3 regions of the Streptomyces sp. NPDC017529 genome follow, and region 2 is predicted to be linked to each of the others. Evidence: riboswitches for the same ligand, from Rfam matches in the RefSeq annotation. Region 2 holds a riboswitch; each other region holds the start of a gene.

Region 1 (3,266 bases), on a different contig from region 2:
CCAACCCGGCCCGGCGCGCCGCGATGGCGCTGTCCAAGGAGCTGTTCCCGGCCGACTCCCGGATGTCCCGGCCGCGCCAGGGCACCGAGGAGACCGTCTCCCGTATCGACGCGGCGGCCGTCCGTGCCTTCTACGAGGCCCATGTGCGCCCCGCGACGGCCACGGCCGTCGTCGTCGGCGACCTCACCGGCGTGGACCTGGAGGCGGCCCTCGCCGACACCCTCGGCTCCTGGACGGGGTCGCCCGCGGAACCGGTGAAGGCCAGCCCGATCACCGCCGACGACACCGGCCGCGTCGTGATCGTCGACCGCCCCGGCGCCGTGCAGACCCAGCTGCTGATCGGCCGCATCGGCCCGGACCGGCACGACCGCGCCTGGCCCGCCCAGGTGGTCGGCACGTACTGCCTGGGCGGCACCCTCACCTCCCGCCTGGACCGGGTGCTGCGCGAGGAGAAGGGCTACACCTACGGGGTGCGCTCCTTCGGCCAGGTGCTGCGCTCCTCGGCGGCGGGCGACGGCGCCGCGATGCTCGCCATCAGCGGCTCGGTGGACACCGCCTCCACAGGACCGGCGCTGGAGGACCTGTGGAAGGTGCTGCGCACCCTCGCCGACGGGGGCCTGACGGACGCCGAGCGTGACGTCGCCGTGCAGAACCTCGTCGGCGTGGCGCCGCTGAAGTACGAGACCGCCGCCGCCGTCGCGGGCACCCTCGCCGACCAGGTGGAGCAGCAGCTCCCGGACGACTTCCAGGCGCAGCTGTACGCGCGGCTGGCGCAGACCGGCACGGTCGAGGCGACCGCGGCGGTTGTCAGCGCCTTCCCGGCGGACCGGCTGGTGACGGTTCTGGTGGGTGACGCCTCCGAGATCGCGGAGCCGGTCAAGGCGCTCGGCATCGGCGAGGTGACGGTCGTCGGCGGCTGACGGGTCGTGACTCCGGCGGGCTGACGGCCTGCCACGAGAAGATCCAGTGGTGCGCGCGTGCCACTGGATCTTCTTTATGTCCCAATTGCTGGGAGCGGTTGCCTGATGGCCGTGTGACGTACGGCACAAAACATCAGTTCTGTTTGCCGATTGAAAGTTGCCCCGTTTAGCGTCGATCCGACTGTCCGCCAGACCGACGCCGCAACCGCGGCACGGGCAGTCATCGCCGAGTCCCCGTACGGCGCGAGCCAGGGGAGCCGGGGACCCATGTCCCTTGGGGTGAATCGGACGCCTTCCCGGAGGTGCCCGTAGGAGACCTTCCTGCTCCGAACCCGTCAGCTAACCCGGTAGGCGAGAGGGAAGGAAAGGACACAGCCAGCCCATGGCGTTCACCCGTGCCACCGGGAAGCACCGTGGTCCGAGCCGCAGCGCGCGGACGACCCGTAACCTCGCCGGCATAGCCACGCTCGCCGCGTCCGGCGTCATCGCCTCCGTCGCCTCCCCGGCCCTCGCGGCCGGCAACCCGGACGACGCGAACGCCCACGACACCGGCTTCCACCAGGCCGTCGTCCTCGGTGACGAGCTGGCCGAGCAGATCGAGGCGCAGGCCGACGCGCAGCAGGAGGCCGCCGACGCCGCCGCCGCGCAGGCCAAGGCCGAGGCCGAAGCCCGGCAGCAGGCCGCGGAGGCCAAGCGCAAGGCCGACGCCGAGGCGAAGAAGGAGCGCGAGGCCCAGGAGCGCGCCGCCCGCGAGGCGGAGCGCAAGCGCCTGCTGACGTACGTCGCGCCCCTCGACAGCTCCTACGTCTCCACCAGCTACAAGGCGTCCAGCGGCCTGTGGTCCTCCGGCAGCCACACCGGCATCGACTTCCACGCCTCCTCCGGCACCTCCGTGCACGCCGTGGGCTCGGGCACCGTCGTCGAGGCCGGCTGGGGCGGCGCGTACGGGAACAACGTCGTCATCAAGATGAACGACGGCACCTACACCCAGTACGGCCACCTGTCGTCGATCAACGTCTCGGTCGGCCAGACCGTCACCCCGGGCCAGCAGATCGCCCTGTCGGGCAACACCGGCAACACCACCGGCGCGCACCTGCACTTCGAGGCCCGCACCTCGGCGGAGTACGGCTCGGACATCGACCCGGTCGCCTACCTGCGCTCGCACGGCGTCAACGTCTGACGCGCGCCCGCTCCCTCCGCTTGGTGCCCCGGCCGCCGCGGCCGGGGCACCGGTGTATCCGGGCCTGCCCTGGTCGCCTCGCCTTCCGCGTTCCTGGCCAAAAAATATCCATGAATTCGCCGAGGCCGCCGGATAAAGCCTGCCCGTCGAATAGAGTCGCGGAAATGCCGTCGGCCGACGGCAGGTGCGGACGATTCCAGGGGATTACGGCGGAGGCACGGACGATGCGAGGCCATATTTCCGCGCATGCGGTGTGCACGGCGATCCGCGAAGACATCGTGAGCGGCGTTCTGCCGCCGGGCAGCCGGCTGATCGAGGAACTGCTCGCCGGCCGTTACGGGGTCTCCCGCGTTCCCGTACGCGAGGCGCTGCGGACGCTGGAGTCCGAGGGCTTCGTCACCATCAGGCACCACGCCGGCGCCTGCGTGGCCACACCCACCGAGCGGGAGGCGGCCGACCTGCTGGACATCCGCGGCCTGCTGGAGCCGCTGGGCGCCGCCCGCGCCGCCGCCCGCCGCACCACCGCGCACCTCAAGGTGCTGCGCGGGGTGGTACGGCTGGGCCGTGAGCGCGTCCGGCAGGGGCAGCGCGCCGAGCTGCGTCAACTGGACGGCTGGTTCCACGAGACGCTCGCCCAGGCGTCGGGCAGCGCCAGCATGGCGGCGCTGCTCACCCAGCTGCGACGCAAGATCGACTGGATGTACGCGGTCGAGCCCCCGGTGCGCGAGGACCGGTCGTGGGAAGAGCACGGGGCGGTGCTGGACGCGGTGGCCCGCGGCGACGCGGAGCGGGCGCGCGCCCTGATGGCGGCGCACATCGAGCGCTCGCGCCCGGCGTACCGGCTGCGCCGGCCGACCGCCGCGCCGGCCGTGAGGGAACCGAAACAGTCCGTAAACACGTTGCGCGCCGGGAATTAACAAGGCCGCCGTATACAAGCGATACAGGGTTTTACCGGAAAATGCGCAGGGGTCGGACACCTGTGGACCGGTTGCCTATGGGCCGGAATGCGGGTCGGTCGCCGCGTTACGGATTCTTCGGCCGATTCCGCGATTTCGTATTCGCCGTGCCGTAAAGGCTCGGCGGGCAGTCGTGCGCGCAAGGAAAACGACCCCGCCCGGCGCCGGAAAACCGGCTACCGCGGCGGGGTCGCGCGCGCTGTGACCCGC
Region 2 (3,266 bases):
GGTTGACGGTGGTCATGATGATGTCGTCGAAGTCCAGGGCGTTGGCCTCGCGCAGCCGGGCCTGGTACATCCGGTACGCCTCGGCGACGGACTTCTCAAACCCGTCAGCCGCCTGGTCCGCGAAGGTCTCCTCGTCGATGAGCTCGTTCTTGAGGTTGGAGACCTTGGCGCTGAAGGACTTGGGCGGGAACCGCTTGGGATCGAGGTCCAGGTCGCGGCAGACCAGGGCCATCAGGCGCTTGGAGTCGGCCGCGTCGTAGATCGAGAAGGACGAGGTGAAGCCCAGCTTCTTGGACTCGCGGCGCAGGATGCGCACGCACGCGCTGTGGAAGGTGGAGACCCACATGGCATTCGCCCGGGGGCCCACCAGCTCCTCGACGCGCTCCTTCATCTCGCCCGCGGCCTTGTTGGTGAAGGTGATCGCGAGGATCTCGCCCGGGTGCACACCGCGCGCGCCGAGCAGGTGCGCGATGCGGTGCGTCAGGACGCGGGTCTTGCCGGAGCCGGCGCCGGCGACGATGAGCAGCGGGCCGCCGGTGTGCACCACGGCGGCCTTCTGCTGGTCGTTGAGCCCCTCCAGGAGGGCGGCGGGATCCACTGCGGGGCGGGGGGCGCCGTCGCGGTAGTACGGGTCGCGGCCCGGGCCGACGGCGTGCGGGAGGCCGCCGGGCACGTCGAAGCGCCCGCCGAACAGGTCGGCCGGGATCTCCTCCTGTGCCGGACCGTCCTCGTCCTCGGGAGGCGGCGGGGGCCCCTCACCCGTGGGTTCGAGGTCCGCCAGGAAGCTGTCGTCAAAGAGGCTGCTCATCGCCCACCGAGTCTAGGCCGCCGCACTGACAGCCCGGCCCGTACCGGGAAAACCGGCCGTGTGAGCTAGCACGCCCCCGTACGGGACCGCACCGCAACCACGGCCCCGTACGGACAGAAGTGGCCCAAGACACGTCCCGGACTCGACCAGATAACGAAAAGGTTTCGGGCATATCGAACATCAGCCTTCACAGGAGCCACACGGGTTGGCTACCGTGCTCGCTCGGGCAGCCCGCGTCCCCGCGGTCGACAGCGTCCGCACGGGCCGCCCCCGCCGAGTCCGGCCCTGCCGCGAGGCACCCGGAGCCGGGGACCCACACGTACCACCGAGGTGAATCGGGCCGGTACGGCGACGACGAGAGGCGCCTCGGAGCACCACCCGGGGCACCACCCCAGGACCTCTCCCGCGGCCGTACGGCCCGTAGGGCACCCTTCCGTACGCCCGAACCTGACAGCTAACCCGGTAGGCGGTCCACGGAAGGAGTCGCCGGCCTTGGTGTCACACCGCAAGCCGCGTCCCCGCATACTCGCCTCGCCCGGAAGCCGCCGTACGGCCGCCGGGCTCACCACCGCCGCCCTCGCCTCCGTCACCCTGCTCTCGCAGAGCGCCGAGGCGGCGCCACGGCAGCCCGCACCGACCGTCGAAGAGGTCAAGCAGAAGGTCGACGACCTGTACCGCCAGGCCGAAGTGGCGACACAGAAGTACAACGGCGCCAAGGAGCGGGCCGACCGGCAGCGCGGCACCGTCGACCGGCTGCTGGACGAGTCCGCCCGGCGCACCCAGAAGATGAACGACGCCCGGCGCGAGCTGGGCGTCTACGCCTCGGCCCAGTACCGCACCGGCGGTCTGAGCCCGACCGCGCAGCTGCTCCTCGCGCAGAATCCGCAGCAGTTCGCCGACCGCAGCCACCTCATGGACCGACTGACCGGCAGGCAGCAGCAGGCCGTCGCCGACTACCAGGAGCAGCAGGCCGCGGCCGGGCGGCAGCGCGCCGAGGCGTCCCGGAGCCTGGAGCGGCTCACCGAGACGCAGACGTCCCTGAAGGAGTCCAAGAAGGACGTCCAGGACAAGCTGGCCGAGGCCCGGCAGCTGCTGTCGCGGCTGACCGCCCAGGAGAAGGCGCGGCTGGCGGAGCTGGAGCGCAAGAAGGAGGCCGAGGCCAAGCGCAAGGCCGAGGAGCTGGCGCGCAAGCAGGCCGAGAAGGAGCGCAGGGAACGCGCGGACCGCGAGCGGCACGACGGCCCGGGCCAGGGCACCGGCTCCGGGACACCGGACGGCGGCTCCGGCGGCGGCCGGACCGACGACGGTTCGTACTCCGGCAAGGCCGCCAAGGCCCTCGCGTTCGCGCGCGCCCAGATGGGCAAGCCGTACGTGTGGGGCGCGACCGGCCCGAACTCCTACGACTGCTCCGGCCTGACGCAGGCGGCCTGGAAGGCGGCGGGCGTGTCCCTGCCGCGTACCACCTGGGATCAGGTGAAGGCGGGCGACCGGGTGGCGACCAAGGACCTCAAGCCCGGTGACCTGGTGTTCTTCTACAACGACATCAGCCATGTCGGTATGTACATCGGCGACGGCAAGATGATCCACGCCCCGAAGCCCGGCGCGAGCGTGCGGGTGGAGTCGATCTACTACATGCCGATCTACGGGAGCGTACGGCCCGCGTAACCCGTACACCCCACACGGCCGCGGGGCGTGACTGCCCCGCGGCCGGTCAGGATCTGCCGGAACCGGTCACGTCCACAGCAGCGCGATGAAGATGTTGACCACCGTCAGCAGCCCCACCGCCAGGAAGAAGGGCTTGTCCACCTTCTCCTCGTCGCGCTTCACGTAGACCAGGCCCAGGATCACCACGAGTACGGCGAGCTTGACGCCCAGCTTGACGTTGTCGAGCGAGTGGTCCTGGGCCTGGTTGAGGCCGACCAGGGCGACGCCGGTCACCAGCATCGTCAGCGCGCCGTGCAGCATGGCCGGCGTGAAGCGGGCGGTGCCCGCGCTCATCGGCTTCATCTGGGTCAGGAAGCCGCCGAGCAGCGACGCGATGCCGATGATGTGCAGGCCCACGAAGACCTTGGTTACTACGTCCATAGTGGTGGATCGTAGCCCTCCCATATCACCGCTCCGCACTCAGGTACGCCTCTTCCGGCGCATCGGTCGGAGCCCGTACCCGACACCTCCCGAACGCATCCCGCCGCGGTCATCCGCGCTCACCGGAACACCGAAAGCGGGCAATGCCCGGCAACCGTTCCCCTTTCGGGGTCGCCGAGGTTTAGCGTCCTCAATCAGGCGGCCGACTCCCCACCGCCGCCGGATTCCGCCCCGGCGGTCGTCGGCCGCCCCCGCCGAGAGGAAAGGCGGCGGCCCGCTCCCCCTGTTACGGGCCGCCGCCGGACCCATCCACCCGTACAGCGGCCCGCCGTAAGATCGGCCGCATGAGCCTCCCTATAGACAACCCCCCTAT
Region 3 (3,266 bases), on a different contig from region 2:
CGCCGCCACGTGGGACCGCGTCGCCCAGTGCGAGAGCGGCGGCGTCTGGAGCGCCAACTCGGGCAACGGGTTCTACGGCGGCCTCCAGTTGACCCAGGAGATGTGGGACGGCAACGGCGGCTCGTCCTACGCGTCGCGCCCCGACCTGGCCAGCCGCTCGCAGCAGATAGCCGTGGCCGAGTCGATCCTCGCCGCGCGCGGCCCGGACGTGTGGCCGAGCTGCGCGGTCAACGCGGGCCTCAGAAAGGGCGGCCAGGGCCCGGACGTCGACCCGGGCGGCACGCCCACGCCGACGCCTTCCCCCTCGTCTCCCTCGGCCCCTTCTTCCCCTTCTTCCCCTTCCTCCCCGTCCGCTCCCGCGACGCCGTCCCCCTCGACCGGTTCCGGCACACCGGCTTCGCCGGCCGGGCCTCCGGCGAAGACCCCGGAGCCGAAGCCGTCGCCGACCGGCGCGGGCGGCGGCCAGGACCCGTCCCGTACGCCGGACCCGTCCGGTACGGGCGGTACACAGGACCCGGCGCGGCCCGCCGACCCGGCAGGGCCGGACGACGGCGCCTCCAGCGGCCCCGCCGTGCCCCCGGGCCAGGGCAAGCACCGCGGCGACGCGGAAGGCGGGCGGGAGCCCGGCAAGGGCACCGGTGGCGCGGGGGACGCGGACCGGTCCGGCGGGGGGCACCCCTCGCGGGGCGGCGACGCGCACCGTACGGACCCGGGTGCGCCGGGCGGCTACACCGTGCGGCCGGGTGACAGCCTGTCAGTCATCGCGGAGGACCGCGGAGTCGACGGGGGCTGGCCGGCGCTCTACGAGGCCAACAAAGGTGTCATCGGGGGCGATCCCGACCTTATTCGCCCTGGCCAGCGCCTCGACCTCGAACGCTGATCAAGGTATTTCGTACGCATTTGCCCGCTTTGGTGAAAGTGAGACATGGATCTCGTTCGGGACGGCGCCGCCCCTACCGTCCGTTGTTTCCAAACCTGCGACGACCTGCGGAAATGTGATGATCCTGTGATGTCTGGGGACCAACTGGCCTCAGATGTAGGGGTTTGAACCGGCGGGGTGTTCCTGTTTACCGTCTTCATCGCTCGCCAAAGCGGGCCCTTGGACCACACGCCGAATCCTGCCGGTGGTCGGAGGTCACTCGTCGCGACAGCGCCGAAGGCAGGAGCGGGGGACCCAAGGTAAGTGCCGGCCCCGCCCGTGAGAACGGGTGACCGGCTTGGGGTGAAGCCGCGTGGGAACACGCGGCCGGGCGACTCACAGCCCGAACCCGACAGCTCACCTCGTAGGCGTCGGTGAGGAAACCAACCATGCTGAACACCAAGGGCAAGCACCGCCGTCCCTCCAAGGCCGTCCGCGCCGTCACCCTGGCGGGCGTCGCCGGTGCTGCTGTGGCCGTCCCGCTCATGGGCGCCACCTCTGCCTCCGCCGCCAACAACTGGGACGCGGTCGCCCAGTGCGAGTCCGGCGGCAACTGGTCGATCAACACGGGCAACGGCTACTACGGTGGCCTGCAGTTCACCAACTCCAGCTGGGCCGCCGCCGGCGGCACCAAGTACGCCCCGCGCGCCGACCTGGCCAGCAAGAGCCAGCAGATCGCCGCGGCCGAGCGCCTGCTCGCCATCCAGGGCCCGGGTGCCTGGACCTGCGCCGGCGGCCACCTGGGCAAGGGCAACTCGAACGCCCAGGCCGAGGGCGGCTCGGGCAGCTCCACCAAGTCCCACAAGTCCCACAAGTCCTACTCCGCGCCGCAGCACTCCTCGCGGTCCGAGGCCCGCAAGCAGGGCGAGGACCTGGCCCGCAAGACCCCGGCCCCCCAGAAGTCGACGCCGAAGTCGAACCCCAAGGGCAACTACACCGTCAAGTCCGGTGACACCCTCGCCAAGATCGCCGCTTCCCACGGCACCAACTGGAAGTCGGTCTACGAGAACAACAAGTCCGTCATCGGCGGTAACCCCAACCTGATCTTCCCGGGTCAGAAGCTGGCCGTCTGAGCCCGCTGACCCCCTGAAGGACCCCGGGTGACCGAGTCGCTCCGTACGTACGGCGGTACGCGCGGGCCCGGCACCCCGGGGGCCGGACGTCCCGGGAACCCGCTCTTCCCGTGAGACAGCCCCGCCACGGCGCGTCGTCCCCCAACGCGCCGCGGCGGGGCTTCTCCGTTTCCGGCGAGCCGCCCCGGCCGGCCGCCCCCGCCCCCCCCACGTGGCGGTTTTTCCCGTTGAGCGAACAATGTGCCCGTACGTCCCGTGAACAGGGGCTTTGCGGGTGTTTTCGTCCCACGGAGCGGGCTGGCGGCAAGCGGAGGCCGCTGAGGCCGTTAGGCTCGTGCTGCAGAACTCCAGACACCCATGAAGGAGACAACGTGCCGTCCATCGACGTCGTCGTAGCTCGCGAGATTCTCGACTCGCGAGGCAATCCCACGGTCGAGGTCGAGGTCGGCCTCGACGACGGCAGCACCGGCCGTGCCGCCGTCCCGTCCGGCGCCTCCACCGGCGCCTTCGAGGCCATCGAGCTGCGCGACGGTGACCCGGCCCGCTACCAGGGCAAGGGCGTGGAGAAGGCCGTCCTCGCGGTCATCGAGCAGATCGGCCCGGAGCTGGTCGGCTACGACGCCACCGAGCAGCGCCTGATCGACCAGGCCATGTTCGACCTGGACGCCACGGACAACAAGGGCTCGCTCGGCGCCAACGCCATCCTGGGCGTCTCCCTCGCCGTCGCGCACGCCGCCTCCGAGGCCAGCGACCTCCCGCTGTTCCGCTACCTCGGCGGCCCGAACGCCCACGTGCTGCCGGTCCCGATGATGAACATCCTGAACGGCGGCTCGCACGCCGACTCGAACGTGGACATCCAGGAGTTCATGATCGCCCCGATCGGCGCGGAGTCCTTCTCCGAGGCCCTGCGCTGGGGCGCCGAGGTCTACCACACCCTCAAGAAGGTCCTCAAGAGCAAGGGCCTGGCCACCGGCCTGGGCGACGAGGGCGGCTTCGCCCCGAACCTCGGCTCCAACCGCGAGGCCCTGGACCTGATCCTCGAAGCGATCAAGGAAGCCGGCTACACCCCCGGCCAGGACATCGCGCTCGCGCTCGACGTCGCCGCCTCCGAGTTCTACAAGGACGGCGTCTACGAGTTCGAGGGCCGGCAGCGCACCGCCGAGCAGATGACCGCGTACTACGCGGAGCTGGTCGAGGCCTACCCGCTGGTCTCCATCGAGGACCCGCTGTTCGAGGACGACTGGGCCGGCTGGAACGTCATCACCGAGCGCCTG

Evidence for each region. A riboswitch is a leader RNA that binds a small molecule or an ion and turns the genes downstream of it on or off. The one in region 2 is predicted to bind cyclic di-AMP.
Region 1: another riboswitch for cyclic di-AMP. It lies ahead of ACH4K4_RS29265 (M23 family metallopeptidase); the one in region 2 lies ahead of ACH4K4_RS10690 (NlpC/P60 family protein).
Region 3: another riboswitch for cyclic di-AMP. It lies ahead of ACH4K4_RS23840 (transglycosylase family protein); the one in region 2 lies ahead of ACH4K4_RS10690 (NlpC/P60 family protein).

What each region holds. Positions count from the first base shown of each region.
Region 1 covers NZ_JBIRJY010000014.1:121,050-124,315, forward strand. Annotated here, with positions in the region: gene ACH4K4_RS29260 (M16 family metallopeptidase) at 1-920, shown strand, start outside; cyclic di-AMP (ydaO/yuaA leader) riboswitch at 1,135-1,289, shown strand; gene ACH4K4_RS29265 (M23 family metallopeptidase) at 1,303-2,100, shown strand; gene ACH4K4_RS29270 (GntR family transcriptional regulator) at 2,325-3,017, shown strand.
Region 2 covers NZ_JBIRJY010000004.1:6,025-9,290, reverse strand. Annotated here, with positions in the region: gene pcrA (DNA helicase PcrA) at 1-808, opposite strand, end outside; cyclic di-AMP (ydaO/yuaA leader) riboswitch at 1,070-1,293, shown strand; gene ACH4K4_RS10690 (NlpC/P60 family protein) at 1,301-2,473, shown strand; gene ACH4K4_RS10685 (hypothetical protein) at 2,540-2,893, opposite strand; gene ACH4K4_RS10680 (GNAT family N-acetyltransferase) at 3,238-3,266, shown strand, end outside.
Region 3 covers NZ_JBIRJY010000009.1:188,321-191,586, forward strand. Annotated here, with positions in the region: gene ACH4K4_RS23835 (transglycosylase family protein) at 1-880, shown strand, start outside; cyclic di-AMP (ydaO/yuaA leader) riboswitch at 1,100-1,305, shown strand; gene ACH4K4_RS23840 (transglycosylase family protein) at 1,309-1,992, shown strand; gene eno (phosphopyruvate hydratase) at 2,364-3,266, shown strand, end outside.